DNA from 4 places in the Streptomyces sp. NPDC039423 genome. Region 2 is predicted to be linked to each of the others. Evidence: riboswitches for the same ligand, from Rfam matches in the RefSeq annotation. Region 2 holds a riboswitch; each other region holds the start of a gene.
The links. Region 2 has a riboswitch for cyclic di-AMP ahead of ACZ7LK_RS27025 (M23 family metallopeptidase). Riboswitches for the same ligand answer to the same signal wherever they lie in the genome.
Positions count from the first base shown of each region.

Region 1 (7,445 bases), on a different contig from region 2:
CCGCGGCCTTGTCGGTGCCGTCGCCGTCCGCCACGTTGACGACGAGCCGGCGCGCGGCCTTGTCGTAGTAGGCCCCGGCGTACGAGTCGCCGAGGGACTGGCCCAGTTGCCTGGCCACCTGTGCGGCGGACGCGGCGCTCATGGTCGTGGCGGTCGCCGTCCCCGGTGCGGGGCCGGACTGTGAGGCGTTGGCGTTGGGCAGCAGGATCGCCGCCGCGACAATGCCGACCGCCCCGGCTCCCGCCAGGACGGCTTTTCGCTTGGGTATGCGCCTGTGACTCAACTCCGCTGCTCCTGCTGGTGGTTCGGACTCCGGTCGCCGACGGCGGCCGGGGGACGCGTCCGCCCCTAGGTACGGGCGGCGCGGCGGATGTGTTCACCCCGGCTCCGCTTTCCCGGTACGGCGACGGGGGCCGGGCGTGCGCCCGTGGGTCGCTGCGCATGAGGGAGCGGTGTTAGAAATGGTTCATGAGCGGACGTCTCGGACGGACCAGGCGGGCGTCGGGCCGCCCGGTCCCGGGACGCGCGCCGGACGCTCCGGACGCTCCGGACCGGCCCCGGGGCAGGGCCCGTCCCGGCGCGGCCGGACGGCCGCCCGGTGAGGGGATGCGGTCCCTGCTGGGCGTGCGCAGCGTCGCCGGTCAGGTGCTGCTGCTCCAGGTGCTGGTGGCGGTGCTGCTGATCACGGCCGCGGTGGTGGGACTGGCGTTCCAGGCGCGCTACGACGGGGAGCAGGACGCCCAGAACCGTTCGCTCGCCACCGCCGAGTCCTTCGCCGACGCGCCGGGCACGATCGATGCGCTGAGGTCCGCCGATCCGACCGCCGCGCTCCAGGCCGCGGTGGTGCGGGCACGCAACGGCTCCGGCGTGGACTTCATCTCCGTGATGCGGCCCGACGGGACGCGCGTCGCCGACAACGAACGCTCGCTGATCGGTGTCCGTGCCGAGGGCGTCGAGCGCGCCACGGCGGGGACCGCGTTCACCGAGATCTTCGAAGGTGCCCCGAACGACGCGGCCCGGGCGGTCGTGCCCGTCACCGCCCCCGACGGGTCGGTGGCCGGCCTGGTGAGCGCGGGGGTCTCCATCGAGAACGTCGGGGACTCCGTCAACCGGCACCTCCCGGTGCTCTTCGCCTCCGCCGGTGCCGCGCTGGTGCTGGCGGTCGGCAGCTCGGCGCTGGTCAGCAGGCGGCTGCGGCGCCAGACGCACGGGCTCGGGCCGACCGAGATGACCCGGATGTACGAACACCACGACGCCGTTCTGCACGCGGCGCGCGAAGGGGTGCTCATCATCGGGGACGACGGCCGGCTGACCCTGGCCAACGACGAGGCGCGCCGGCTCCTGGAGCTGCCGCCGGACGCGGAGGGGCGCCCCGTCACGGCGCTCGGGCTGGACGAGAGCACCGCCGGGCTGCTGGCCTCGGGCCGTGCCGTGACCGACGAGGTGCACCTGGCCGGGGACCGGCTGCTGGCGGTCAACACCCGGCCGACCGCCCCGTACGGCGGGGCGGTCGGCACGGTCGCGACGCTGCGCGACACCACCGAGCTGCGCGCGGTGTCGGGGATGGCCGAGGTCGCGCGGGAGCGGCTGAGGCTGCTGTACGAGGCGGGCGTGCGGATCGGGACGACGCTGGATGTGGTACGCACCGCCGAGGAGCTGTCGGAGGTGACGGTCCCGGGGTTCGCGGACTTCGTGACGGTGGAGCTGCTGGATCCGGTGCTGCGGGGCGAGGAGCCGTCGGGCGGGCACACCGAGATGCGGCGCACCGCGGTGTGCGGGATCCGGGAGGACCACCCGCTCCAGCCGGTGGGCGACCTCGTCCGGTTCGCGGTGCCGACCACGCCGATGGCGGCGGCGCTGGCGGCCGGGCACGCGGTGCTGGAGGCCGACCTGAGCGTGGCGCACGGCTGGCGGGCGCAGGACCCGTCCGGGGCCGACGAGGCCCTCGCGTACGGCATCCACTCGCTGGTCACGGTGCCGTTGCAGGCACGCGGGGTGGTGCTGGGGATGGCCAACTTCTGGCGCTCGGAGCGTGCCGAGCCGTTCGAGGAGGAGGACCTCGCCTTCGCGGAGGAGGTGGCCGCCCGGGCCGCCGTGGCCGTCGACAACGCGCGGCGCTTCACCCGCGAGCACACCATGGCGGTCACCCTCCAGCGGAGCCTGCTGCCGCGGGTGCTGCCCGAGCAGAGCGCGCTGGACATCGCGTACCGCTACCTGCCCGCGCAGGCGGGGGTGGGCGGCGACTGGTTCGACGTCATCCCGCTCCCGGGGGCCCGGGTGGCCCTGGTGGTCGGCGACGTGGTGGGCCACGGTCTGCACGCCGCCGCCACGATGGGCCGGCTGCGGACCGCCGTGCACAACTTCTCCGCGCTGGACCTGCCGCCCGACGAACTGCTGGGCCATCTGGACGAGCTGGTCACCCGCATCGACCAGGAGGAGGGCGGGGACGGCAACGGGGAGGGCATCACGGGTGCCACCTGCCTGTACGCGATCTACGACCCGGCGACCGGCGGGTGCAGCGTGGCCACCGCCGGGCACTTCGTCCCGGCGCTGATCCGCCCGGACGGCACCGTGGACTGCCCCGAGGTGCCCGTCTTCCCGCCCCTGGGGCTGGGCGGGCTGCCGTTCGAGACGGCCGAGCTCCGGCTCGCCGAGGGCACCCAGCTCGTCCTGTACACCGACGGCCTGATCGAGCACCGGCGGCGGGACGTCGACATCGGTCTGCGGGAGCTGCACGAGACGCTGTCCGGTCACCCCGGCCGGCCGCCCGAGGAGACCTGCGAGGCCGTGTTCCGGGCCATGCTGCCGCCGCACCGCCGCGACGACATCGCCCTGCTGGTGGCCCGCACCACGCTGCTCGACCCGTCCAGGGTCGCCGACTGGGACGTGCCGGCCGACCCGGCGGCCGTCGCCGGCGTCCGGGCCGCGTGCGGCCGGAAGCTGGAGCAGTGGGGACTGGAGGACATCGGGTTCACCACCGAGCTGATGCTCAGTGAGCTGATCACCAACGCCATCCGGTACGGCTCGGAGCCCATCCGCGTGCGGATGCTGTACGAGCGCCGGCTGGTCTGCGAGGTGTCGGACGGCAGCAGCACCTCCCCCCACCTGCGGCGCGCGGCCACCACCGACGAAGGTGGGCGGGGACTGTTCCTGGTCTCCCAGTTCGCCGAACGGTGGGGCACCCGGTACACCCCGACCGGGAAGGTCATGTGGACCGAGCAGTCCCCGTCCGCGGGGCCCCGGCAGCCGGTGGAGCTGATGCTGGACGACATCTCCTGGTGAAGTGATCCATTCCCGCCGAATGGACGAGGGCCGTTTTGCTCCTTTCCCGCCGGCGCCGAATTCCTGAATGATCGCGGCGTTACCACGGGCCGGCCGGTACGCGTGGATCAATGGACGACCGGACCGCCGCAGGAAAGAAGCCGCGTCCGCTCCGGACGCCGTCGACAGGACTCGGCCCGTCTCCGCCTTGCTTTCGCGAGGCGTGAATGTGGGAAGGGGGCCGATGCCGCTCGTTCCCGGGGATCCACGGGAGTGTCGATCGGGGCGGCCATCCGTGGTTCGCGCCCGGCGCTCCTCGCGAGTGACCGGCGATCACCCGCCCAGTCGGCAGCCTTACGCCCCATTTACCCCGCGATGGGCTCTAAGCCGGTAACGCGGCATGTGCCCATGTCCAGCCATACATAGGCGACTTGTCGCCCTTCCGAGGTCCGCGTGATAAGCATCACCGCGCCCTGCCTCCACGAGCCCTCGCACATGCCCGTATTTCCGTATGGGAACTGCGAAGTTGACGGTCCACCACTTCACGGCGGTAACCGCGCGTGTGGAATTCCAGCCTTGTTCCGTGCGGCCTCTCTCGCTTACGGTCCCCTCAATCCGGATGGACCGCCGAATCCTGCCGCCGTCCGGTAACCCCACCCACTCACGGACCAACGGCAGGAGCGGGGGACCCAGGTAAGCCGCCGGCCCGGATCACACCGGAACGGCTCGGGGTGAAGTCGTGGTGAATACCACGGCCGGACATCTCCCGTCCGAACCCGACAGCTCACCTCGCAGGCGACGGAGAGGAATTTCGCCATGCCCGCAAAGGGTAAGCACCGTCGTGCCAAGAACAGCCCGCTCGCACGCCGCCTCCTGGCCGCGGGCACGGGTGGCGCGGCGCTCGCGCTGCCGATGATCGGTGCCACGGCCGCCGAGGCGGCACCGAGCGCGGCGCCCAGCGCCGTGCACGCGGTCACCACCGCCGTGTCCGCCGCGCCGGCCGCCACGACCGCCGCCAAGAAGGCCGGCACCGTCACGTACGCCGTCGTCGCGGGCGACTCCCTGTCCAAGATCGCGCGGGAGCAGGGGGTGAGCGGCGGCTGGAAGAAGCTCTACGACGACAACCGCAAGGCCATCGGTGCCGACCCGTCCCTGATCCGCCCCGGCCTGAAGCTGACCATCGCCGGCAAGGCCGCGGCCGCGCGCCCCTCCGCCGCCCCCGAGCGCGCCGACCGGTCCGCCGTACGCCAGGCCGCCCCGGCCGCCGCCAAGGCCGTGTCCTACCCGGACAACCTGGACGGCTGGATCCGCGAGGCGCTGGACATCATGGCCCAGCACGGCATCCCCGGCACGTACGAGGGCATCCACCGCAACATCATGCGCGAGTCCTCGGGCAACCCGCTCGCGATCAACAACTGGGACTCCAACGCCCTGGCCGGAACGCCCTCCAAGGGCCTCCTCCAGGTGATCGCCCCGACCTTCGAGGCCTACCACGTGCCGGGCACCTCGACCGACCTCTACGACCCGGTCGCCAACATCACCGCCGCCTGCAACTACGCGGCCGACCGGTACGGCTCGATCGACAACGTCAACGGCCCGTACTGATCCTCCCGCTCCCGCACCGGGGCCGGCCGCACCCTCGCGGCCGGCCCCGCCGGCGTTTCCGCCCGGGAACCACCGCACCACCGCACCGGCATTGCATAACCATGCCAAATCGTGCAAACTTACGCATACCGCGTTGTACGAGGAGTTTTCCCGCATGGCCCACGAAGCCGACCCGACCGCTCCCGCCCCCGCCCCCGCCCTCCGCATCGACATCACCCTGGCCCGGAACTGCCACGACTGCGGCGAATGGGGCACCGTGATCGACGCCCAGGGCCACGACCGGCCCTGCCCGGCCTGCCAGCGCCCCCGCCGCGGCTGACCCCTGCCGCCCTCACGGGCGGGCACGCTCAGTAGTTCTGCCACTCGTGGCGGGTGTACTCCAGCACCGCCGGGTCCATCAGAGTGCTGGCGCGGACGTCCTGGGGGCGCCGGTCGACGGGGAAGACGGTGGCGGCCGCGAGGACGTCGTCGTCGAGGAAGCGCAGCGGCGGGGCGTCGGCCGCGAGGCGCAGCTTCGGGGGCGGGCCGTCGGCGCCGGGGGTGGCGAGGACGAAGCCCCAGTTGCCGAAGCTGGGGACGTCGACCTGGTAGGGGGTGGTCGCGTAGCCGGCCTTCCCGATGGTGGCGGCGATGGACCAGTACGACTTGGGCGCGAAGAACGGCGACCCGCCCTGGACCATGACGCGGCTGTCGGGGGTCAGGACGCGGCCCAGCAGGTGGTAGAACTCGACGCTGTACAGCTTGGCGAGGGCGGCGGTGTCCGGGTCCGGGAAGTCGATGAGGACGGCGTCGTAGCGCCGGGTGGCGTCCCGCAGCCAGTTGAAGGCGTCGGCGTTGACGACGGTGACGCGCGGGTCGGACAGCGCGTGCCGGTTGAGGTCGAGCAGCGGGGCGAAGGTGCGGGCCAGCCGTGTCATGGCCGGGTCGAGGTCGACGAGGGTGACGGTGTCCACGTCGTCGTAGCGCAAAACCTCCCGGAGGGCCAGCGCGTCTCCGCCGCCCAGGATCAGCACGGAGGAGCGCTTCCCGGCGAGCGCGGGGTGGACCAGCGCCTCGTGGTAGCGGTACTCGTCCACGGACGAGAACTGGAGGTCGCCGTTGAGGAACAGCCGTGTGTCGGGCTGCCCGGTGAAGGCGGTGGAGCGGGTGACCACGATGTCCTGGTACGGCGTGGTCTCGGCGTGCACGATGGGGTCGCGGTAGAGCTGCTGGCGTGCCGTGACCTCGATGTCGTCGGCCAGGACGTACACCGTGGCGAGGACGGCGAGGACGCCGCCCGCGCCGGCCAGCAGCCCGTTGCGCACCATCGGGCGGGTTTCGCGGCGGAAGATCCACAGCACCACGACGACACCGGCGACGGCGTTGACGCCGCCCACCACCAGCGCGCCCTTGAGCTGGCCGAAGGCCGGCAGGAGCAGCAGGGGGAAGCACAGGCCGCCGGCCAGCGCGCCGACGTAGTCGGCGGCGAACATGTCGGCGACGGCGCTGCCGGCCTCCTGGCGCCTGATCCGCTGGAGGAGGGTCATCAGCAGCGGGATCTCGGCGCCGACCAGGAGCCCGACGACGAAGGAGACGACCACCATGGCGGGCATGTAGAGGCGCAGCCAGGCGAAGGCCATGTACAGGATGAGCACCGACAGGCCGCCGACCAGCGCGAGGAGGATCTCGACGAGGGCGAAGGCGCCGACCGCGCGCCCTTGCAGCGGCTTGGCCGCGAGGGACCCGATGCCCATGGCGAAGACCATGACGGAGATGACCACGGAGGTCTGCATCACGGAGTTGCCGATGAGGTAGCTGCCGAGGGCCGTCAGCGCCAGTTCGTAGACCAGGCCGCAGGCCGCGCAGACGAACACCGCGAGCAGCAGCAGGAAGCGCGTTCCCCGTGCGCGGGGCCCCGGCGGCCGGGGTCCGGCGGCCGGGGCGGTGCGGTCCAGGACGGTGGTGCCCATGCCGGGTTCAGGAAACGGCGGCGCCGACCATGAAGGCCGTGCCGAGGTACATGGCGGCCTGGACCCAGGCGGCGGGGTGGGGGCTCGTCCCGTTGTCGTCGAGCACGGCGTGGCCCAGGCGCCCAGGGGTGAGCAGCCCGACGATGACCGAGATCAGCGTCATCACGACGACACCGGCGAGGCCGTACAGCAGGGTGCTGACCAGGCCCTCGGCGAGGCCCAGCTCGGATTCGCTGGCCCGGATGGACTGCTCGATGACGAGGCCGATGGCGAGCGTCTGGCCGGCGAGGAGGACGGCGGCGCCCCGGTTGCGCTCGGTCCACACCACGTGGAGGAGCTTGCCGGGGGTGACGAGGTCGAGCGCGATGAAGCCGACCGCCATCACGACGAAGCCGACCAGGCCGTAGAGCAGGGCGGTGCCTGCCGACTCGAAGATCTCTGCCACGGTGTGCCTTTCGGGGACGTCGTCGAGGGATGCGGAGGGAAGGGGGGTGCGGAGGGGCGGACGCGTCGCGTCACTTGCCGGAGCCGGGGCCCCCGCCGCGGAACGCGGCGCTGTCGGGGTCCGGCCAGACCGACCCGACGTGGGTGCGCCAACGGCTGTAACCCGTGCGGTAGTCGGCGATCTCG
Region 1 covers NZ_JBVKAH010000004.1:355,757-363,201, forward strand. Annotated here, with positions in the region: gene ACZ7LK_RS15780 (S1 family peptidase) at 1-283, opposite strand, end outside; gene ACZ7LK_RS15785 (SpoIIE family protein phosphatase) at 469-3,282, shown strand; cyclic di-AMP (ydaO/yuaA leader) riboswitch at 3,906-4,074, shown strand; gene ACZ7LK_RS15790 (LysM peptidoglycan-binding domain-containing protein) at 4,078-4,866, shown strand; gene ACZ7LK_RS15795 (hypothetical protein) at 5,021-5,185, shown strand; gene ACZ7LK_RS15800 (polyamine aminopropyltransferase) at 5,214-6,815, opposite strand; gene ACZ7LK_RS15805 (DUF350 domain-containing protein) at 6,823-7,260, opposite strand; gene ACZ7LK_RS15810 (DUF4247 domain-containing protein) at 7,331-7,445, opposite strand, start outside.
Region 1: another riboswitch for cyclic di-AMP. It lies ahead of ACZ7LK_RS15790 (LysM peptidoglycan-binding domain-containing protein); the one in region 2 lies ahead of ACZ7LK_RS27025 (M23 family metallopeptidase).

Region 2 (7,445 bases):
AGGCCGGTCTGTACAGCCGTACCGCCGGGCAGTCCGGCGGCGTACCCGTCCATGGCGAGCGCATGGACCGCGGCTGGGTGCCCGACCAGCCCGAGGCCTGCTTCCAGGGCTACTGCCCCACCTTCGCGGACACCGGCGACGGGCGCGTCGCGTACGGCGGGACCATGCGCATCTGGGGCGAGCCCGTCGTGCCCCTGCACCGGCTGGACGACGGCGCCCGGCTCCCGGCCACCCGGATCGACACCGGAGCCGACTACGCGGGCTTCATCGGCAGCTCCGGCCGCTGGGCGGCGGTCCGCGCGACCGTGGACGGGGCGGGTGTCACGCGGATCGTCGACCTCGACACCGGCAAGGTGACCAGGACGCTCCCGGTGTACGGGCTCTCCCTGTCGGGGACCACCCTGTGGACCGCCGCGAGCAAGGACGAGGTCGTGGGGTACGACGTCAGGACGGGTGCCCGGACGAAGGAGGTGTTCCTGCCCGGGTGCTTCCTCGGCGGCGTCGAGGTGGTCGGCCGCTGGCTGCACTGGAACTGCACCGGGTCGAGGAACGACGAGGGCGTGTACGACCTCGAGACCCGCACCGACACCCCGCTCGGCATCGGTCCCGGGGCGGGCGCCCGGCTCGGCGACGGGTTCGTCGTCTACCCGGCCGGCAGCGCCCTGAAGCTGAAGGACCTGCGGGACGGCGGCACGGTGCACACCCTCACCGAGGGACGCCGCTCCTACGACCCGTGGGCGGTCGACCCGGCCACCGGCTCCGTCGCCTGGGCGGACACCGGGAGCGCCGTCCACCTGGTCGGCAGCGGCGTGGCGCCGTCCGCGCCGGCGGTCGTCGACTCCGACGTGTTCGCGACGCAGGCGGTGAACGGCGGCGCGGCGCCCTGGCGGCCCCGCTGGTGGCTGTCCACGCCGACCACCTCGTGGCAGCTCACCCTCAGGAGCGCGACCACCGGCACCGTCGTGCGCACCCTGAGCGGCGGTCCGGCGCGGGCCGTGGTCGCCCCCGCCTGGGACGCCAAGGACGCCGCCGGCCGGCTGGTGGCGAACGGCGGGTACGCGTGGACGCTGACCGCGCAGCCGGTGGACGGCCGGGGAGGCGCCCTGACCACGTCCGGCACGGTGAACCTGACCGGTGCCGCCGCCGTGCGGCGCGACCACGCCGGCCCGGCCGGCCCGGACGCCGTGGGCGACCTGGTGTCGCTGAGCGGGACCGGTTCCCTCGCCTTCCGGCACGGCAGCGGGACGGGCACCCTGGCGGGTGCGACGACCGCCACCGGCTGGTCGACGTCCGCGCTGGTGGTGCCCTTCGGGGACCTGAGCGGCGACCGGTGCAACGACCTGCTGGTGCGGCTGGGCGGCGAACTGCGCGCCTACCGGCCGGGCTGCGGCAAGGCGCCGGCCACGACGACCCCGTACACCTCGCTGGGCACGACCTGGGCGCAGTTCAACGTGCTGACGTCACCCGGCGACCTGACCGGCGACGGCCGGGCGGACCTGGTGGCGCGTCAGACGACCACGGGTGACCTGTACCTGTACGCGGACGACGGCGCCGGCAAGCTCAAGGCGCGGGGCCGGATCGCGACGAACTGGAAGGGCTACCGGGCCGTGTTCGGCGCCGGCGACCTGAACGGCGACGGGGCCGGCGACCTGCTGGCGGTGGACGGCGCCAACTCCCTCTGGCGGTTCGACGGCACCGCGGCCGGCACGGTGAAGGCGCGCGTCCTGGTGTTCGGCGGCAACTGGGCCACCGGCCGTAACGCCTTCGTGGGCGTCGGCGACCTGAACAAGGACGGCAAGCCGGACCTGGTCTCCCGCAACGCCGCCGGTGACCTGCTGCGCAACAGCGGCAACGGGGCCGGGTCGTTCGGCTCCACGGTCAGGATCGGTACCGGCTGGCAGGGCTACAAGGGCCTGTTCTAGGTCGTGTCCGGCAGGGCCCGTACGGCGCGTGTTCTCCGTGCCGTACGGGCCCTGCCGTGTCGTACGGGGCGGGGCGCGGGGCGGTGGGGCGGGAGGGCCGCCGGGGCGGCGCGACGGCGCCGGTTCCCCCGATACCCGATCGGACGGCGGGCGCCATGGGGCTATGCTCAGGGGTGACTCGTCGAGGGCCGTTAGCTCAATTGGCAGAGCAGCGGACTTTTAATCCGTTGGTTGTGGGTTCGAGTCCCACACGGCCTACGCACTCGGCCCCGGTCCGGAGATCCTCCGGACCGGGGCCGTCGTCGTTCCCGGGCCCGCGGGCCGGTGCGTGTCCGGGCGGGCGCACCGGCCGGGCGGCTCGTCCGCGGTGCCCCGGCCGGTCAGGACAGGAACGCCGCCGCCGTCGCGGTGAATTGGGCGGGGTCGTCGAGCCAGGGGAAGTGCCCGGCTCCCGGCTGGACGCGGAGGTCGGCGTCCGGGAACAGGGCGGCGTAGGCGGCCATGGCGCCGGGCGGGGCGGCCACGTCGAACTCGCCGGCGAGGACCAGCACCGGTGAGGTCCGGCGGGCGAACGCGGCACGGACGGTGTCCGGGGCGAAGGCGCCTTCGGAGGCGTGGACCCGCGCGGCCTCGTCGTTGCGCTGTTCGTCACCGGCGGCGTGGTGGGCCCGCGCGGCCGCGTCCCAGCGGCCGTAGGTGAACGGCGCCATGGCCCGCCACGAGTCGGCGGTCCCCCTTCCGGCGACGATCGCCTCCAGCGCCGCGTACGCCGCCGGGAACCACGGCTCGTCCCGGCGCCGTGCCGCCGTGGCGAGACGCGCGTCGCCGGTGATGGGGACGTCCACGGCCAGCACGCTCGGCGTGACCAGCGCGAGCCTGCCGACGCGCCCGGGGTGGCGGGTCAGGTACAGCGCCGCCAGGTTGGCCCCGGCCGAGTGGGCGAGCAGGTCCATCCGCTCCAGGCCGAGGTGGCGCCGGAGGGCCTCCACGTCGTCGACGAGCCGGTCGCACCGGTAGGAGCCGGGGTCGGCGGGCACGTCCGAGCGCCCGGTGCCCCGGAGGTCCGGCATGACCAGCCGGCGGTGGGCGGTGAGGCCGCCGAGGTCACCGAGGTAGGCGGAGGCCTGCATCGGGCCGCCGGGCAGGCAGATCAGTGGGGTGCCGGCTCCGGACACGCGGTAGGCCAGCGTGGTGCCGTCGTCGGCGGTGAAGGAAGACATGGACGTGACCATGTCACCCCTGTCGGAGGGCGGCAACGAGGTTCCGGTGGGAGGGCGCCCGGGGGTGTTTCGTCCTCTCCGGGCGGCTACCAGCGATATTGGTTAGGGATCGTGCGCCGGATGGCGTAAGGTGGTGTTCACCGACGCGGGGTGGAGCAGCTCGGTAGCTCGCTGGGCTCATAACCCAGAGGTCGCAGGTTCAAATCCTGTCCCCGCTACTGAAGGCGAAGGCCCGGTGCATTGCGCACCGGGCCTTCGTCGTGCCCGGCCCTTTCCCGTGGCGCCTTTCCCGGGACGTGTGCACCCGTTCGCTCCGTGGGCACGCTGCGTAGTCGGTGGGTGTCGCAGCGCGGATGACGTGACGGTCCGTCAGTATCAGTGTGGTCGGTGCATGTTTCTGAGGCATGGTCAACTCGCCCGTATGTGCCCGGTTGTCGTCCGGTATATCCGGGGGCCGGGCGGTTAATGATCAGTAGGAACAGCTTGGAATCCGGAGCCCCCGTCTATTAACGTTCGATAACGCAGCGCGGTCGTCCCAGTCGTCGCAAGAGACGGCACCGCGCGCGTGCGCCGAATTCCGCAAGGGAACCGGGGAACCACCACCTTGGGGTGAATCGGGCCGAAGTGGGCCCGTAGGAGACCTTCCTGCTCCGAACCCGTCAGCTAACCCGGTAGGCGAGAAGGAAGGAAAGGAGTGCGCCTCCGTGGCGTCCAACAGGCCTGCCCCCGAAGCTCCATACGGCTCTCCCGCCTCGTTCCAGTCTTCGGGTATCCCGGACGCCGCACCCGTAAACGGGCAGTGGGAGGAATGGAACCCCACCGAGGAGACCGTCCGCCCCGTCCGGGGCCGGCACCGGGTGGCCAAGCAGCGCGGCGGACTCGCCCGTAGCTCCACCGTCCTCGGTGTCGGCGTGATCGCGGCGGTCGGCGCGGGCGGCATGGCCACCGCGCAGGACAAGCCGGCGGTCTCCATATCCCTGCCGGACGTCATCACCGACCACCTGCCGGACGCCGAGTCCCTGCCCGGCATCGGCTCGCTGATGTCCGACGACTCCGGATCCGGCGAGGACCGCCACGACGACGGGGCGCTCACCACCGCCTCCCTCACCACCCCCGCCGCCGACGCGGACGGGAGCGGCGGCGCGGACGCCGGCGAGGCGCTGCGCGCCCGCATCCTCCAGCAGGCCGAGCAGCAGCAGGCCACCGCCGACGCCGAGGCGAAGGCCGCCGCCGAGGCCGCCGCGGCCGAGCAGGCGGCCGCCGAGGCGAAGGCGCAGCAGACCGCCGCCGAGAAGCAGGCCGCCGAGGAGAAGGCGAAGGCAGAGGCCGAGGCGGAGGCCGAGGCGGAGGCCGCCGCGAAGGCGAAGGCGGCCGAGGCGGCCGCGGAGGCGGCCCGGCTGGCCGAGCAGGCCGCGAGCTGGTCCCTGCCGACCTCCTCGTACACCATCACCTCGACCTTCGGTCAGGCCGGCAGCATGTGGTCCTCCGGCTACCACACGGGCCTCGACCTCGCCGCTCCCACCGGCACGCCCGCCAAGGCCGTCCACAGCGGCACCGTGAAGTCGGCCGGCTGGTCGGGCTCGTACGGCTACCGCATCGTCCTGGAGCTGGAGGACGGCACGGAGGTCTGGTACTGCCACCTGTCGTCGATGACGGTCGGCGCCGGGCAGCAGGTCGGCACCGGCGAGACCATCGGCCGGGTCGGCGCCACCGGCAACGTGACCGGACCGCACCTGCACCTGGAGGTGCACACCGCGGGCGGCGAGGGCATCGACCCCATGGCGTGGCTGCGGGACAAGGGCCTCACCGTCTGACCCGTCCGAGCGCTCGCTCCGGACCACCCGTCCCCGGCAGCCCTGGCGGCGACCCCCCGACGCCAGGGCTGCCGGTTTCGTGGCCGAACACCCGGAATATCCCGTCCGGCCGCCGCGTTGATCCACGCCATGACCTCTCTGCGCACCCTGGGCACGTCCGACCTCCACGTCTTCCCCCTCGCCCTCGGCGGCAACGTCTTCGGCTGGACCGCCGACGAGGCGCAGTCCTTCGCCGTCCTCGACGCGTATGCGGCGGCGGGCGGCAACTTCGTCGACACGGCCGACAGCTACTCGGCGTGGGCCGCGGGCAACGAGGGCGGCGAGTCCGAGGCCGTCATCGGCAGGTGGATGGCCGCGCGCGGCAACAGGTCCGACATCGTCGTCGCCACCAAGGTCGGCGCCCACCCGGACTTCAAGGGACTCGGCGCCACGAACATCAAGGCCGCGGCCGAGGAGTCGCTGCGCCGCCTCGGCACGGACCACATCGACCTGTACTACACGCACTTCGACGACCCGTCCGTGCCGGTCGAGGAGATCGTCACCGCCCTCGACCAACTGGTGCGGGACGGCAAGGTACGCGCCGTCGGCGCCTCCAACATCTCCGCCGAGCGCCTCCGGGCCTCGCTGGACTTCGCCGAGCGTGAGGGCCTGGCGAAGTACGTCGCGCTTCAGCCGCACTACAACCTGGTCTCCCGCGACACCTACGAGGGCGCTCTCCAGGACACCGCCGAGCGCGCCGGCCTCGGTGCCGTGCCGTACTTCGCGCTCGCCTCCGGCTTCCTCACCGGCAAGTACCGGCCGGGCGCCCGGGTGGACAGCGCGCGGGCGGGCAGCGCGGCCAAGCACCTGGACGGCGAGCGCGGGCGCGAAGTCCTCGCCGCGCTGGACGCGGTCGCGGCGGCCCGGGGCGCCGAGATCGCCACCGTCGCCCTGGCGTGGCTCGCCGCCCGCCCGACCGTCACCGCGCCGCTCGCCTCGGCCCGTACGGTCGAGCAGCTACCCGCCCTGCTGGCGGTCGCCGAGCTGGAGCTCACCCCCGACGAGCTGGCGACGCTGACCGCCGCTTCGGCTTGACGGCCGCCTCGGCCTGACGGGCCGCGCCCCGCCGCCGCGCCTCGGCCTGACCGCTGCCTCGGCCTGACGGCCGGCGGGCGGGGTCAGAAGCGGTACGGGTTGTAGCCGCCGTAGTCGAGGTGCGGGGGTGGCGTCCACACCCGGCCGGTGGCCTGCGCGGCGTACGTGAGCGCCGGTCCGGCGACCTCCTTGCGCTGCCACAGGTGGTGCAGCAGCTCCTGCTCCCGGGCCGCGAAGTCCGCGCCCACCGCGCCCCGGCGGGCCCGGTGGCGGAGGAACGCCAGGGACGTGGCGAACGCCTCGTACTCGCCGACCGCGCGGGCCGCCGCCGGGCCGAAGCAGCGCGCCGCGTACCCGCGCGCCAGCCCGCGCGCCCGCATTGAGGAGAGCGCGAGCGGTTCGGCGGGGGAGAGCCAGCCCGCCGCCGCGTACGCCGGGAGCTCGCCGGACACCGTGCGCAGCTCGCGCTGGCGCGACCAGATCGCCAGCCACGTCAGCAGTCCGAACGCGGGCAGCATGAACGCCCCGTACACCGCGTAGAACCCCCACGGCCCGTACGCCGCCGACCCGTTCCACAGCGCGTGCATGCCCATCGCCAGGGCCAGCCCCAGCAGCGGCAGCGCCACGCGGCGGATCCTCCGGCGGCGCGCGGTGAGCGCGGCGATGCCGAAACCGATGCCGGTGAGCACGGTGAACAGCGGGTGGGCGAACGGGGACATCACGATCCGCACGAAGAAGGTCGCGGCCGTGACCGACGCGAAGCCGGACGTCCCGAACTCCTGGTCCTCGCCGAAGGCGTTGCCGAGGTACAGGATGTTCTCGGTGAAGGCGAAGCCGGTGGCGGTGAACCCGGCGATGACCACGCCGTCGACGATCCCGGTGAAGTCCCGTCTGCGGAAGACGAAGACCAGCAGCACGGCGGCGGCCTTCGCGCTCTCCTCCACGACCGGCGCTATGACGGTCGCGCCGAGCGTGTCGGCGGAGGCGGGGTCGGCGGTGGCGGTGGCTATCCAGCGGGTCGCGAAGGTGTTGGCGACGATGGCGACGAGTGCCGCGGCGCACGCCCCCCACGCGAAGGAGAACAGCAGGTTCTTCCACGGACCCGGCTCGACCCGGTCGAGCCAGCGGAACGCGGCCATGAGGAGCGGAACGGGCAGCAGGGCGAGGCCGAGCCCGACCAGGAAGCCCTCCGTGCCGGTCTGCTCCCGGACCAGCGCGAGGATCACCAGCCCGCACAGGGCGAGCACGATGACCACCGCGGAAGCCCGCACCACCTTGCTGCGCCAGAACGCGCGGCGGGGCTTGTAGCGCCAGCGGGCACGCTCCGGCACGGCGTCGAACGACGGTCGTGGTTCGTACGCCGGGACGGCCGGATACGGCGAGTGGGCTTGCGCAGGCGAAGGGGACACGTGATC
Region 2 covers NZ_JBVKAH010000010.1:15,689-23,133, reverse strand. Annotated here, with positions in the region: gene ACZ7LK_RS27045 (FG-GAP-like repeat-containing protein) at 1-1,922, shown strand, start outside; tRNA gene ACZ7LK_RS27040 (tRNA-Lys) at 2,108-2,180, shown strand; gene ACZ7LK_RS27035 (alpha/beta fold hydrolase) at 2,303-3,142, opposite strand; tRNA gene ACZ7LK_RS27030 (tRNA-Met) at 3,287-3,360, shown strand; cyclic di-AMP (ydaO/yuaA leader) riboswitch at 3,701-3,835, shown strand; gene ACZ7LK_RS27025 (M23 family metallopeptidase) at 3,847-4,956, shown strand; gene ACZ7LK_RS27020 (aldo/keto reductase) at 5,086-6,030, shown strand; gene ACZ7LK_RS27015 (PrsW family intramembrane metalloprotease) at 6,114-7,439, opposite strand.

Region 3 (7,445 bases), on a different contig from region 2:
CGCATCGGGTAGGCCAGCGCCACCACCAGGGAGCAGACGACCAGCGCCAGGAAGGCCGCGCGGCCGGTGAGCCGGGAGCGGCGGGCCTGGCGCCGGGTCTGGGAGCGGTAGACACGGGCGGCGGTCTGCTCGCCGAGCAGCCGCAGCCTGGTCGCGGTGGAGAACCGGTCCCGGGCCATCTGTCTACCCGCCTCCCCTTGCCCGTTACGTACGTACGTCCCCGGACACGGTACGGGACCGTGGCCGGGGACGTACGGAGGCCGAGCTGGTGGCCGGCCCGTGGGCTCAGCCCTTGAAGCGCGGGAAGGCGCTGCGGCCCGCGTACACGGCGGCGTCGTCGAGGATCTCCTCGATGCGCAGGAGCTGGTTGTACTTGGCGACGCGCTCGGAGCGGGCCGGGGCGCCGGTCTTGATCTGGCCGCAGTTGGTGGCGACGGCCAGGTCGGCGATGGTGACGTCCTCGGTCTCGCCGGAGCGGTGCGACATCATGCACTTGAAGCCGTTGCGCTGGGCCATCTCGACGGCGTCCAGGGTCTCGGTCAGCGAGCCGATCTGGTTGACCTTGACCAGCAGGGCGTTGGCGGCGCCCTCCTCGATGCCGCGCGCCAGGCGCTCGGGGTTGGTGACGAACAGGTCGTCACCGACGAGCTGGACGCGGGCGCCGAGCTTCTCGGTGATGACCTTCCAGCCCTCCCAGTCGTCCTCGAACAGCGGGTCCTCGATGGAGACCAGCGGGTACGCGTCCACGAGCTCGGCGTAGTAGTCCGTCATCTCGGCGGCCGAGCGGGACTTGCCCTCGAACTCGTACGAGCCGTCCTTGTAGAACTCGGAGGCGGCGACGTCGAGCGCCAGGGCGATGTCCTTGCCCGGGGCGTAGCCGGCCTGCTTGATGGCCTCGAGGATGAGGTCGAGGGCGGCGCGGTTGGAGTCGAGGTTCGGGGCGAAGCCGCCCTCGTCGCCCAGACCCGTGGAGAGGCCCTTCTCCTTCAGGACCTTCTTCAGGGTGTGGTAGACCTCGGCGCCCCAGCGCAGGGCCTCGGAGAAGGACTCCGCGCCGATGGGGGCGATCATGAACTCCTGGATGTCCACGTTGGAGTCGGCGTGCGAGCCGCCGTTCAGGATGTTCATCATCGGAACGGGCAGCAGGTGCGCGTTCGGGCCGCCCAGGTAGCGGAACAGCGGGAGGTCGGACGCCTCGGAGGCGGCGTGCGCCACGGCGAGGGAGACGCCGAGGATGGCGTTGGCGCCGAGCGAGGACTTGTCCGGGGTGGCGTCCAGGTCGAACATCGCCTGGTCGATCAGCCGCTGCTCGGTGGCGTCGTAGCCGACGAGCTCCGGGCCGATCTGCTCGATGACGGCGAGGACGGCCTTCTCGACACCCTTGCCGAGGTAGCGGTCCTTGTCACCGTCGCGGAGCTCGAGGGCCTCGAACGCTCCGGTGGAGGCACCGGACGGGACGGCAGCACGGCCGGTGCTGCCGTCGTCGAGGCCGACCTCGACCTCGACCGTGGGGTTGCCTCGGGAGTCCAGGATTTCCCGGGCTACGACGACGTCGATGGACGGCACGAGCATCTCCTTCTGGGATGTGACGCAAAATGTGACGCATGCGGTGCAGGGTCTCTTCGGCCTTGCGGCAAGAGCCTAACCGGCCCGGGAGCCGTGACCAGCCGACGCCCGCCTCCTGGGACGAAAAAGGGCTCACGAGGCCGCTTCACGGACATAACGCCACGAAACTTACCGACGAGTAGTTCGCGTGTGCGGGGGGTCGCTCAAGCGCGCGACCGCACGTGTGCGCGGAGCCGCTCAGGCGCGCGAACGGGAAGACCCCGGCCCGGCACGCACGGGGGAAGGGGCGCGCCGGACCGGGGTGGTGTGCGGGGTCAGCTCAGGTGGAGCTGCTGACCCGGGTAGATCAGGTCGGCGTCGTCGACGATGTCCTTGTTCAGCTCGAAGAGCTTCTCCCAGCCACCGGAGACCTTCTTCTCGGCGGCGATGGTGCTGAGGGTGTCGCCGGCCTTCACCTTGTACTCGCCGTCACCCTTCTCGACCTTCTTGCCGGTCGGGGTGGTGACGGTCTTCTTGGACTCGGCCTTCGGCGCGGCCTCGGCCTTGGGCGCGGCCTTCGGCGCGGTGCGCTTCTCGCTGCGCGTGGTGGGCTGCTCGGCCTCGCGCTCCTGCTGCGGCTGGGCCTGCTCGGCGCCGCCGTCGTAGGAGGCGCCGGACAGACCGACGCCGCAGCTCGGCCAGGCACCCTTGCCCTGGCTGGCGAGGACCTTCTCGGCGATCTCGATCTGCTGGGACTTCGAGGCCTGGTCGGCGGTCGAGGCGTAGGCGGTGCCGCCGTACGCGGCCCAGGTGGACGCCGAGAACTGGAGGCCGCCGTAGTAGCCGTTGCCGGTGTTGATGGACCAGTCGCCGCCGGACTCGCACTGGGCGACCTTGTCCCACTCGGCGGAGGTGGCCGCCGAGGCGGAGGTGGCGCCCAGCAGCGGGGCGGCGACGGCGACGCCGGTGATGCCGGCGAACGCGGCGAATCGGGCGGCCTTGGAGGGGCGACGGTGCTTGGCCTTGCCGGAGAACAGCATGGGACATCTCCTCACCGACGCCTGCGAGGTGAGCTGTCGGGTTCGGGCGTGAGCTGCCCGGCCGCGCGGCACCGTGGTGCGCGCGGCTTCACCCCAAGCCGTCCCCGTGCCATGTCTCCATGGCCGGGCCCGGCACGTACCTTGGGTCCCCCGCTCCTGCCTCCGGCGCGTGAAGCGACGACTGTTCCCAACGGCCGGCGGCAGGATTCGGCGTTCCGGTCGATGGGGCCCGCGGTGGCGAGCGGTCACGACCGTAGACACAGACCTTCCCGAAGTTCAAAGACGGACATCGGGGTCAATCCGCCCTTATGCGACGGCCCTTGACGGGCGTTTACGCAGGTGAAGGGCGGATTGTGCGGTTCCGTCGCTCCCGGAACGCCGATCGGTGTGAAGAGATTCATGTCTCACTTACACAGAAGCGGACATAGGGGCGGATACCTACGGCTGATCGGCCGTCAGCTCCAGGCTCTGACCGGGGACGATGAGGTCCGGGTCGGCACCGACGGTGTCCTGGTTGGCCTCGTAGAGGGCCGGCCAGCCGCCGGGGACCTTCTGCTCCTCCGCGATGTCGGAGAGGTTGTCCCCGGGGCGGACGGTGTACGCGCCGGGCGCGACGCTGCCCGGGTCGCGTGTCGCCCCGTCACCGCGCGAGGGATGCCCGTCCGTTTCGCGCCCCGTGGCCGAATCGCCGGTCCCGTCGGGGCCGGTGGCCTCCAGGCCGCCGTCACCCGCCGTGGCACCCGGGACGGGCGGGGCGGTGGGGTCGGCCGGGGCGGTGGGGTCGGCCGGAGCGGCCGGCTCCGTCACCGGAGTCTCCTCCTTGGCGGCCTCGCCCCGGTGCTTGCCGGTGCCCGGGGCCGGGCTCGCCGGCGCGCCGGGCGCCGACGGGGCGGGCTCGGCGGGCAGCGGGGTCCCGGCCGGCTTCGACGGCGTGGGCTTCGCGGGCGCGGCCGGATCCTCCAGCGTCTCGGCCGGGTCGGGCGCGTCCGTCGTCCCGGGGGCCGCCGGGGCGGCCGTCGTGGGGTCGGTGGCGGTCGCCTCGGCGGCGCCGCCCAGGCCCGCGATGGGGGCGCAGGTCTCCCACGCCCTCACTCCGGTCGCGGCGTAGACCTTTTCGGCGACCAGGATCTGCTCGCTGCGGCTGGCGAGGTCGGGGCGGGCGGCGTGGGCGAGGCCGCCGTACGACTCCCAGGTCTCCTGCGACATCTGGAGGCCGCCGTAGAAACCGTTGCCGAGGTCGGCGCTCCACATGCCGCCGGACTCGCACTCGGCCACCCGGTCCCAGGTGGCGGCGTCGGCCGCCGACGCGGAACCCGCGCCGAGCAGCGGGAGCGCGATGGCGGATCCGGTCACCCCTGCCGCGACGACGATGGCGGGGGCTTGACGGGGTCGTCGGTGCCGGCCGTTCCCGGAGCGCATGCGGTGCTGCCTTTCGCGTGACTGCTGAGGTGACGGTGAACGTAGCGGCATTCGAACGTCAGTCACAAGTCGATGCACCGGAGATTACGCGAAGATCACAGAAATGACGGACCGTCAGCCGCGGGACGGGACGAACGGGGTGAACTCCACCGGAAGCGTGCGCAGTCCACGCATGATGAGCCCGCCCCGCCACCGCAAATCGGCCGGATCCACCGCAAGCCGGAGGTCGGGCAACCGGGTCAGCAGCGTCGCCAGCGCGGTCTGCCCCTCCAGCCGCGCGAGCGGCGCGCCGAGGCAGTAGTGGATGCCGTGCCCGTACCCGAGGTGCTGGTTGTCCCGCCGCGCCAGGTCGAGCGTGTCCGGCTCGGCGAACCGCTCCGGGTCCCGGTCCGCCGCGGCGAGGACGACGAGCACCGGGTCGCCCGCGCCGATCCGCTCCCCGCCGATGGTCAGCGGCTCGGTCGCGAACCGCCAGGTGGCCAGCTCCACCGGCCCGTCGTGGCGCAGCAGTTCCTCGACGCCGGTCTCCAGCAGCCCCCGCTCACCTGCGGCGAGGGACGCCTGGAGGCGCTCGCGCTGGACGGGGTTGCGGAGCAGCGAGTGGACCCCGTTGCCGATGAGGTTCACGGTGGTCTCGAAGCCCGCGAAGAGGAGGATGAACGCCATCGCGGCGGCCTCGTTCTCGGTGAGGTGCTCGCCGTGGTCGGAGGCCTTGATGAGCCCCGAGATCAGGTCGTCCCCCGGGTTCTCGCGCTTGCGGTGGATCAGCTCCGCGAGGTACCCGCGCATCTTCTTCACCGACCGGGCGACCCCGCCGCGCGGCCCGCCGCCGTGCCGGATCATCATCCCGGCCCAGTCGCGGAAGTCGTCCTGGTCCTCGCGGGGCACGCCCAGCATGTCGCAAATGGCATAGATGGGGAGCGGGAAGGCGAACTCATGGATGAGGTCCGCGCTCCCCTTTGTAGCGAAATTGTCGATCAACCGGTCCGTGAGCTCCTGCACACGCGGCGCGAACTCCGCCACGCGCCGGGGCGTGAAGGCCTTCGACACCAGCCGGCGCAGCCGGGTGTGGTCCGGCGGGTCGATGTTGAGCAGATGCGTCATCAGCTCGGCCTTGCGCTCGCCCGGGATGCCGGTCTTGCCCTTGGCGTGCTCGGGCTCGTCGTGGTGCGCGGGGTTCTTGCTCAGCCGCTGGTCGGCCAGCGCCTGCCGCGCGTCCGCGTACCGCGTCACCAGCCACGCCTCCACCCCGCTGGGCAGCCTGGTGCGGTGGACGGGCGCGTGCTCCCGGAGCCAGGCGTACGCGGGGTACGGGTCGGTGGCGAACTCCCAGGTGAAGAGTTCGGGCGGGGTGTTCGGGTCGGTCACGCCCCCGACGTTAACCCGTCAGGAGCCCTGCCCCTCCGCCGCGCGGATGGCGTCCCGGTAGGCGCGGCCCGCGGCGCGCAGGGCCGCCTCCGGGTCGACGCCCTCGGCCTCCGCCCGTACGGCGAGGGCCAGCAGCTCGTAGCCGATGCCGTCACCGGACGGGAGGGCGACGTCCAGACCGGCGTTGCGGACCCGGCTCGCGAGCTTGGCCGCCAGGGCGAGGCCCGGCTGGCCGAGCGGGACGCCGTCCGTCACCGACGCGCGCCGCTTCTCGATCGCCTTCGTCCGCAGCCAGTGCTCCTTGACCTCCTCCGGCGTCTCGGCGCGCTCGTCGCCGAAGACATGGGGGTGGCGGTGGATGAGCTTCTCGACGATCGTGCCCGCCACGTCGTCGACGGAGAACGGCTCCTCCTCGTGCTCCTCGGCGATCCGCGCGTGGAAGACCACCTGGAGCAGGACGTCCCCGAGCTCCTCCCGCAGCTCGTCGCGGTCGCCGTCCTCGATGGCCTCGACGAGTTCGTACGCCTCCTCGATGCCGTACTTGGCCAGGCCCTCGTGCGTCTGCCGCGACGACCAGGGACACTCGCGGCGGATCCGGTCCATCACCTCGACCAGGTCCAGCAGCCGGGCGCCCGGCAGGTCGTACGAGCCGGGCAGCAGCTCCAGGTCGGGCATCGCGACCCGACCGGAGCCCGCCATCCGGGCCAGCCCGTCCGTCAGGGCGCCGTCACCCTCGCCGGCCGCCAGGACCACCACCGTGTTCCCGCCCGCGCAGGCGTCCACCAGCTCCCGCGCGGTGGGCGCGGCGATCTCCACGGTGACGCCCGCCTCGCGCAGGTACGGCAGCTGCGGGTGCGCCTCGTCGGCGCACAGCACCCGGCCGGCGCCGCGCAGCGTCCGCCACGCGGGCCAGGACAGCAGCCCGGGGGCGACGCGGTGGCTGGCGGTGAGGAGGACGATCCGTCCGGGGTCGTCGGCGGTACCGGGGGTGTCGGGGGTGTCGGCGTTCACCCCTCGAACCTACATCTGCCGCTGACCGCCCGGCTGACGGAGCCAGGGGGCGCTGTACTCGCCGAGCTGGATCTTGTCGTTGTCCCACGTCCCGTACCGCGGGTTCACGTCGATGTCGAGCGCCTTGGAGGCGGTGGCGAACACCTCGGTCAGCTTCTGCTGCCCCTCCGGGGTGTTCCCGGCGCCCAGCTTGGCGGCGATCTTGTTCATGAGCACATTGCGCCGCACCACCGCGTCGATCTCGTCGGGCGCGACGCCCTGCTGCTGGAGCAGCATCGCGGCGAGCTGCTCCTCGCCCCCGCTCTGCGCCGCGGCGGCCCGCCGGGTCTCCTGGACCTCCTTGCGGCTGGCGGTGATCCCGTTGTCGGCGGCGACCTTGTCCACCACCCGGTCGAAGATCATGCCGTTCAGCTTCTCCCGGTTCAGGTCCCCGGTGGCCTCGATGAGCTGCTTCGCCTGCGGCGACGCCTCCTGGGCGCTGCGCACGTCCCTGACCTGGGCCTGGAGGGCGGCCACCTCGATCCGGTCCCCGTCGACGACGGCGGCCGCCCCGGGATGCGTGTCACTCCCGCAGCCCGCCAGCAGCGGAGCCGCTGCCAGGAGCGCGGCGGAGACGGAGAGCGCGGTGCGACGGCGGCGATGCAGGCGGTGCAAAGGAGCCTCCCGGCGTGGGTCGTGCGTCAGTGTGAACGACCTTGCGGTGATCGATGGTAGGCAGTCGCAGTGGCGTAGGCCACTACTTCGACGTGGTTCCTGTCAACCAACGCGGCGGGGGCTGCACTGGATGCGGACTTCCAGGCGTCCCACACCACAGGTGCTGTTCATTCCGGTTCGGAAATCCTCCACCTGCCGTGCGGCGGTCGTCGATGACATAACCGCACCCACCGCGCCGTTCACTTGGCTGTGATCATCCTTTCTCACAACCGGGTCACCTTGCCGCGCTGAGGGGACTCGTCGAGCGGCGGCCTCCCCAAACCCAACGCCAGTAGCGTTATTGATCATCTCGCATGGAGACTCGCACTCCAGCAGCGGCACCGCTTCCCCGAGAGCATCGGCTCATCC
Region 3 covers NZ_JBVKAH010000006.1:103,013-110,457, forward strand. Annotated here, with positions in the region: gene ACZ7LK_RS20285 (FtsB family cell division protein) at 1-179, opposite strand, end outside; gene eno (phosphopyruvate hydratase) at 286-1,572, opposite strand; gene ACZ7LK_RS20295 (transglycosylase family protein) at 1,881-2,585, opposite strand; cyclic di-AMP (ydaO/yuaA leader) riboswitch at 2,589-2,763, opposite strand; gene ACZ7LK_RS20300 (transglycosylase family protein) at 3,024-3,938, opposite strand; gene ACZ7LK_RS20305 (cytochrome P450 family protein) at 4,119-5,372, opposite strand; gene ACZ7LK_RS20310 (nucleoside triphosphate pyrophosphohydrolase) at 5,391-6,383, opposite strand; gene ACZ7LK_RS20315 (SurA N-terminal domain-containing protein) at 6,393-7,028, opposite strand.
Region 3: another riboswitch for cyclic di-AMP. It lies ahead of ACZ7LK_RS20295 (transglycosylase family protein); the one in region 2 lies ahead of ACZ7LK_RS27025 (M23 family metallopeptidase).

Region 4 (7,445 bases), on a different contig from region 2:
GACCAATGGCTCGACGACGACCGCGGCCAGCTCGTCCGCGTGCCGTTCGATCTCCGACCGCAGCCGGTCGGCGTACGACTCCTCGTACTCCGCCGGCGGCGGGCCCACGAAGACCTGCCGGGGCAGCGCGCCGGACCACAGCTCGTGCATCCCGCCCTCGGGATCGCACACCGACATCGGCTGCCAGGTGTCGCCGTGGTACCCGCCGCGCCAGGTGAACAGGCGCCGCTTGGCGGGCCGGCCCACGGAGCGCCAGTACTGGAGGCACATCTTGATCGCGACCTCGACCGCCACCGAGCCCGAGTCGCAGAGGAAGACGTGCCGCAGCGGCTCGGGGGTGATCTCCACCAGCCGGGTGGCCAGCCGCACGGCGGGCTCGTGGGTGAGCCCGCCGAACATCACGTGGCTCATCCGGTCGAGCTGGCCACGCGCCGCCTCGTTGAGGACCGGGTGGTTGTAGCCGTGGACGGCCGACCACCAGGACGACATGCCGTCGACCAGCTCGTCGTGCCCGTACGCCGGTTCGGCCAGCCGCAGCCGGACCCCGGAGGCGGACTCGACCACCAGCGGGTCCGTACGGCCCGGCATGGGGCTGTACGGGTGCCACACGTGGGCCCGGTCGAGGGCGATCAGTTCGGCCGGGGCGAACTCAGGCATTGGGCGCCAGGTCGGTGCCGGCGCCCCGGCGCCGCACGGCCACCAGGTCCGTGCGGGCCTGGTCGGCGGTGGCGGTGCCGGCGGCGGTGGCCGGGGCGGTCGCGGCGGTCGCGGGGGCGGACTCCTCGGAGGAGCACACCGAACCCGAACCGCAGCCGCCGCCGGATCCGCAGGACGCGGCGTCCGACCGGTGCTCGGGCAGCGTGGTGGTGTCCGTGCCCTCCACCTCGAAACCGGCGTCCGCGATCATCTCCAGGTCCGCCTTGCCGGCCTGCCCCTCGCTGGTGAGGTAGTCGCCCAGGAAGATCGAGTTGGCCAGGTGCAGGGCCAGGGGCTGAAGCGTGCGCAGATGCACCTCGCGCCCGCCCGCCAGCCGGACCTCCACGTCCGGGCAGACGAACCGGACCATCGCCAGGATCCGCAGCGCCCGCTGGGGCGTGAGGTTCCACTCCTTGGCCAGCGGCGTGCCCTCGAAGGGGATGAGGAAGTTCACCGGCACCGAGTCCGGGTCCAGCTCGCGCAGCGCGAAGACCACGTCGACCAGGTCCTCGTCGCTCTCGCCCATGCCCGCGATCAGTCCGGAGCAGGCGGACAGCCCCGCGGCGTGCGCCTTCTGCACGGTGTCCACACGGTCCGCGTAGGTGTGCGTGGTCGTGATGTCCCCGTACGTCCCCTCGGACGTGTTGAGGTTGTGGTTGTACGCGTCGGCCCCCGCCGACCGCAGCCGCTCCGCCTGGCCGTCCGAGAGCAGCCCGAGGCACGCGCAGACCTCGACGCCCTCGTTCTCCTCCTTGATCGCCTCGATGGTCTTGGAGACCCGGTCGACGTCCCGGTCTGTGGGGCCGCGGCCGCTGGCCACCAGGCAGACCCGCTTGGCACCGCCGGCGACGCCCGCGGCGGCGGCCTTCGACGCCTCCTCCGGCTTCAGCCAGGTGTACTTGAGGATCTCCGCCTTCGAGCCCAGGCGCTGCGAACAGTACGAGCAGTCCTCGGGGCACAGACCGGACTTGAGGTTGACCAGGTAGTTGAGTTTCACCCGCCGCCCGAACCACTGACGGCGTACCTTCCCGGCCGCGGCGACCACATCCAGCAGCTCGTCGTCCGAGGTCGCCAGGACGGCGAGCGCTTCTTCGCGGGTCGGCAGCTCGCGCCGAAGCCCCTTCTCCACCAGCGTGTTCAGCAGGTCCATGACGCTGATCCTGGCCTACGGCACGGCCCCGGGCCAAGGAGGAACTCCACAGGAGACTCGGTTTCGAGTGTGTGTATAACCACACTCCGGCGCCACCCCACCACCATTAGGGTCTGTTCGCTGTCTACAAAAGGGACCCAGACATGCCCCAGGCTCCGTTCGACTCGCCGTTCGACTCGCCCTTCGACTGGACCGACGCCGAGGCACGCCGCCGCGCGGACGCCGGTCTGGTCCGTACGCTCCGCCCGCGACCGGCCGTGCCGGACGTCCTGGACCTGGCGAGCAACGACTACCTCGGGCTGACCCACCACCCGGACATCACCGCGGCGGCCGCCGGGGCGGCCCGCCGCTGGGGCGCGGGCGCCACCGGTTCGCGGCTGGTGACGGGCACCACCGAGCTGCACGCCGAGCTGGAGCGGGAGCTGGCCGCGTTCTGCGGCTTCGAGGCCGCGCTGGTGTTCTCCTCCGGGTACGCGGCCAACCTCGCCGCCCTCACCGCGCTGAGCGCCCGTGGCTCGCTGATCGTCTCGGACGCGGGCAACCACGCCTCGATCGTGGACGGCTGCCGGCTCTCGCGCGCCGACACCGAGGTCGTCCCGCACGCCGACCCCGAGGCGGTCGGCAAGACCCTGGCCGCCCACCCGGGACGGCGGGCGCTCGTGGTCACCGACTCGGTCTTCTCCGTCGACGGGGACGCGGCGCCGCTGGCCGGCCACGCGGCGGTGTGCCGGGCGCACGGCGCCGCGCTGGTCGTCGACGACGCCCACGGGCTGGGCGTGCTGGGCGAGGGCGGGCGCGGCGCGCTGCACGCGGCGGGGCTCGCGGGCGCCCCGGACGTGGTCGCCACGCTCACGCTCTCCAAGTCCCTGGGCAGCCAGGGCGGGGCCGTCCTCGGTCCGGCCCGGGTCGTCGACCACCTGGTCAACGCCGCCCGGACCTTCATCTTCGACACGGGCCTCGCCCCGGCCGCCGCGGGGGCGGCGCTGGCGAGCCTGCGGCACTTGCGCGCCGAACCGGGGCTGGCCGGCCGGGCGCGGACGGTGGCGGCCACCCTCCACGCCCGGCTGACGGCCGCGGGCCTGACGGCCGTGCGGCCGGACGCCGCCGTCGTCTCCGTACGCGCCCCCTCACCCGAGCGGGCCGTGCGGTGGGCGGCCGACTGCCGGGCCGAGGGGCTCGCGGTGGGCTGCTTCCGGCCGCCGTCGGTGCCGGACGGCATCTCGCGCCTCCGGCTCACCGCCCGCGCCGACTTGACGGAGCGTCAGATCGACGAGGCGGTCGCGACGATCCTCCGTACCGCCCCGGACGGCGCGGTCAGCCGGACCCCGTGAGAGGGGATCCCTTGAGCGAGGTGACGAAGGACGTCCAGGCCGCCGCGGAGAACCGCAGCGGCGGCCTGGTGGTGTCCTTCGAGTCGCGGACGGCGAGCCGCGCGGTGTCGAGGCGGGCGGCCTCGACGCAGTTGTTCATGCCGACGCTGCGGCTGCTGCGCCGCCAGCGCGGGGCGTCGTGGTGTGCGGGGTGAGCAGACATGGGGGGTGCCTCTCCCTACGCGCCGTCACCGATCCCGGCGATGAGGTCCGACGAGTCCTCGGGTGACAGGGCGCACGCCTGCATGCTGCGGAAGGCGGCGCCGTACGCCTCGAGGTCTTCCGTGCGTTCGAGATAGAGGCTACTCGTCAGGTGGTCAAGAGCAACCACGTCCAGATCAGAAATGTGCGGAAAGGAGAAAATAACGAAAGGGCCGGAGAGTCCGACGTACGCGCCCCCGGCGAACGGCAGGACCTGGAGCCGCACCTGGGGCGACCGCGCCCACTCCCGCAACCGCCGTAACTGCTCCCGCATCACCCCCGGACCGCCCACCCGCCTGTGCAGCACCGCCTCGTCGAGCACCGCCTCCAGCCGCAGCGGGGGATCGGCGCGCAGCACCTCCTGCCGGGCGATCCGCACCCGCACCAGCGACTCGACCGTCTCCGGCGGCGCCCCCTCCAGCGCCGCCCGGGTCACCGCCCGCGCGTAGTCGGCCGTCTGGAGCAGGCCGGGCACGACCGACGTCTCCAGGGTGCGCGCCACACAGGCCTGCGCCTCCAGGCTGATGAAGTCCTGGTACGGCGGCGGCAGCACACCCCGGTAGGCGTGCCACCAGCCCGCACCGCCGCCGTCCGCCGCTCCCGCCAGCGCCTCCAGCAGGGCCCGCCGCCGCGGCTCGCGCACCCCGTAGGCGTCGAGCAGCCGCGCCACGTCCGGGCCCGTGACCCCGCTGGTGCCGGTCTCGATGCGGCTCACCTTCGACTGGTGCCAGTCCACCAGCCGCGCCGCCTCCCGGCTGGTCAGGTCGGCGGCCAGCCGCAGGGCGCGCAACTCCTCGCCGAGCTTGCGCCTGCGCACCGCCGGTCCGTGCCGCGTGCCCCGCATGACCGTTCCTCCCGACGTCGGGCAACCCATCAGTTTGCCGCCCAAATCCGGCCTTCAGGGGCAGAGTTCACCGCTTCGGGCGACAGATATATGCATATCTTGGTGGATCGGCCCCAACAGGGGCTACCTGAGTGGCAGTCTGGCGCGAAGCACAATCCGAGGCCGAGCTCACCGAACATCCGGTACGTGTCGGAGTCCGGCCCCGGTGGGAAAGGGACGGCGTCGCCATGGCAGACCATCAGGAAGCATCCGTCACTCTGCCGAGCGCTCCCGCCTCGGTCTCCGCCGCCCGGAGGTACGTGGCGGACGTCCTCGAGGAATGGGGCCTGCCGGGCGAGGCCGAGACCGCCGACACGGTACGGCTCATCGTCTCGGAGCTCGCCACCAACGCCGTCCAGCACACCTTCGGTCAGTCGCCGACCTTCACGGTGGACGTGAGGCTGGAACGCGACGAGCAACTGCGCATCGGGGTCACCGACAGCCACCCGCGCTGGCCCCGCCGGCTCCCGGCGGCCGTGCAGCAGGACAACGGCCGGGGCATGGTCATCATCCGCTGGCTCGCCGCCGAGTGCGGTGGCCGCCTGTCCGTGACCCCGACCGCCGAGGGCGGCAAGACCGTGTGGATCGCCCTCCCCTGGACGGTCCCGGTGACCTGACCCGCGTGCGGTTCCCCGGTGGCCGCTCCGGCGGCGGCCGCTCGCCGAGCCGGCGCCGCACGAGGTGGGGGAGGAGCCCCCACAGCCCGGCGCACACCGCCAGGGTGAAGGCGCCGGCCGCCAGGCCCTCGGGCCGGCCGTGCACCACGTCCACCACCAGCGACACTGAGCAGGTGAGCGCCAGCGCCAGCACCGCGAGCCCGATCCGGGCCAGCCGGGACGACACGGCCACGATGCGGATTTTGGCGCCCTGCTGGAACAGCGTGCGGTGCAGCGCGGCGGGGGCGGTCAGCAGCGCCGCGGCGACCACGGAGAGCAGCAGCGTCACCACGTACAGCCCCCGCTGGTAGGAGTCCAGCGAGGTGAAGCGGGGGGTGAACGCCAGGGTGAGCAGGAAGGCGAACAGGATCTGGACGCCGGTCTGGGTGACGCGCAGTTCCTGGAGCAGCTCGGCGAAGTTGCGGTCGGCGCGCTCCAGGGGCGTCTCGTTGCGCGCGGTGCGGGGGCTCTCGCCGGACATTCCGGACGAGTACCCCCGCGCCGCGGGTCATGCCCGGAGCGTCAGCGGACGCGTCCGTACCAGACCGACTTCGACCAGATCTTGTCCAGCTTCACCACCGATCCCGACTTCGGTGAGTGCCAGATCTTGTTGTTACCCGCGTAGATGCCCACGTGGTAGACGCTGCTGCCACGGTGGAAGAAGACCAGGTCGCCCTTCACCCTGCTGGAGGCGGAGATGTGGCGGGTCTTGTTGTACTGCTGCTGCGCCGTGCGCGGCAGTGACTTGCCGGCCTTCTTGTACGAGTACAGCGTCAGTCCGGAGCAGTCGAACCGGGACGGGCCCGTCGCTCCGTACGCGTACGGTGCGCCCTTCTTGGACGCGGCGATGTTCAGCGCCTTGGTCGCGTGTGCCGGGGCGGCCTGGGCCTCGGACACACCGCCGGGCACCAGTGCCGGGCCGCCGACGGCGGCGAGGGCGAGTGCCGAGACGGCACCGGCCCGGGACAGCAGAGACGGGACATGAATCTGCGCGGTCATTGCGCAACCCTTCGTCAGCCGCCTGTGAAGGATGACCTGTCGGGTTCGGACTGGCGAAGTTGCCCGGCCGCTGACGCGGCTTCACCCCAAGGGCGACCGATGCGACGAACATCGTTCGGTCACCCGTACTGCTTGGGTCCTCCACTCCTGCCGATCCACTCCTGTCGACCAGTCATCCGGGCGGCGGCAGGACTCGGCGTCCGCCCGGACCGCCCCGCCGCGGTGGCGGGGGCTTGTCGTCGTGAGGGATCTTGACCCATGTCGAGGGGAAATTCCGAGTCGAAACGGCCGTTTGTGAGGCTCCTCACGACTGATCCATTCGGGTGGACAGGGGGGATTTGGCGCCCGGCGGTGAGACGTCGACGATCCCCGTACCAGGGCCGGAACGTGATATTCCGCCAGACGTGTAGCGTCGGTGCGCAACTCGTGCCGTACAGAATTCGTCCGGTTGCGTACGCTGAACGGGGGAGCGTTTCTCGTACTCCTGAGCCCATTCGGGGGAGAGCTACATCGGTCCCACGCCTCGATTGTGAGGCACCGTCACGCGACTCGCGCGCCGTTCGCCGTCAAGCACCCGCAGCGCCCGCGCCAGCGTGTGGGCATGCACGTCGCTCTCGCCGCGCTCGTGCATCGACGCCAGGGCGTCACGGAGCGCCGTCGCGCGCCCGACCAGGGCCTGCGCCGCGCGCAGGGCGCCATAGGTGTGGGTGGCGCGCGCCGGATTGATCCGGCCCAGCAGGTCGACGACCTCGAGCCACCCGTCGACGAACGCGCATTCGGCCCGGGTGAGGGCGGGCAGGGGCGGGGGCTCCGGGGGCAGCACCGCTCAGCCCCGGCGGCGCGCGACGACGTGGTCGACCAGGCCGTACGCCACGGCCCCGGCGGCGTCGAGGACCGTGTCGCGCTCCAGGTCGGCGTCCACCCGCTCGCGGTCCCGGCCGCTGTGCCGGGCCAGGACGCCGGCCAGCAGGTCGCGCCGGCGCAGCAACTCGCGGGCGTGGACGTCCAGGTCGGACGGCTGTCCGTGCAGCGGCTCGTCCAGGGACGGCTGTCGGATCACGACGCGCGCCCCCGGCAGGGTCAGGCGCTTGCCGGGGGTGCCGGCGGCGAGCAGGGCGGCGGCGGTCGACGCCGCCTGCCCGATGCAGGTCGTCTCCACGTCGCAGCGCACCGCCCGCATGGTGTCGTAGACGGCCGTCATGGCCTCCATCGGACCGCCGGGGGAGTTGATGTAGAGCGAGATGTCCCGGTCGGGCGCGGCGTACTCGAGGTACAGGAACTGGGCGACGACGTCGTTGGCCGCGGTGTCGTCGAGGGGTGTGCCGAGGAAGACGATCCGCTCCTCCAGCAGCTTGGAGTACGGGTCGACCGTGCGGGTGCCGGAGCTGGTGCGCTCGGTGAAGCCGGGCAGGACGTACCGCGCCGTGCGGCTCATGACATGCCTCCTCTGTCGCCGTAAAAAATGTACAGGATGTACAGGGCGTTATGAT
Region 4 covers NZ_JBVKAH010000004.1:588,939-596,383, reverse strand. Annotated here, with positions in the region: gene ACZ7LK_RS16830 (adenosylmethionine--8-amino-7-oxononanoate transaminase) at 1-657, opposite strand, end outside; gene bioB (biotin synthase BioB) at 650-1,846, opposite strand; gene ACZ7LK_RS16820 (8-amino-7-oxononanoate synthase) at 1,990-3,177, shown strand; gene ACZ7LK_RS16815 (DUF397 domain-containing protein) at 3,161-3,379, opposite strand; gene ACZ7LK_RS16810 (helix-turn-helix domain-containing protein) at 3,395-4,261, opposite strand; gene ACZ7LK_RS16805 (ATP-binding protein) at 4,489-4,917, shown strand; gene ACZ7LK_RS16800 (DUF6328 family protein) at 4,808-5,437, opposite strand; gene ACZ7LK_RS16795 (C40 family peptidase) at 5,479-5,955, opposite strand; cyclic di-AMP (ydaO/yuaA leader) riboswitch at 5,960-6,132, opposite strand; gene ACZ7LK_RS16790 (hypothetical protein) at 6,461-6,778, opposite strand; gene ACZ7LK_RS16785 (ATP-dependent Clp protease proteolytic subunit) at 6,782-7,390, opposite strand.
Region 4: another riboswitch for cyclic di-AMP. It lies ahead of ACZ7LK_RS16795 (C40 family peptidase); the one in region 2 lies ahead of ACZ7LK_RS27025 (M23 family metallopeptidase).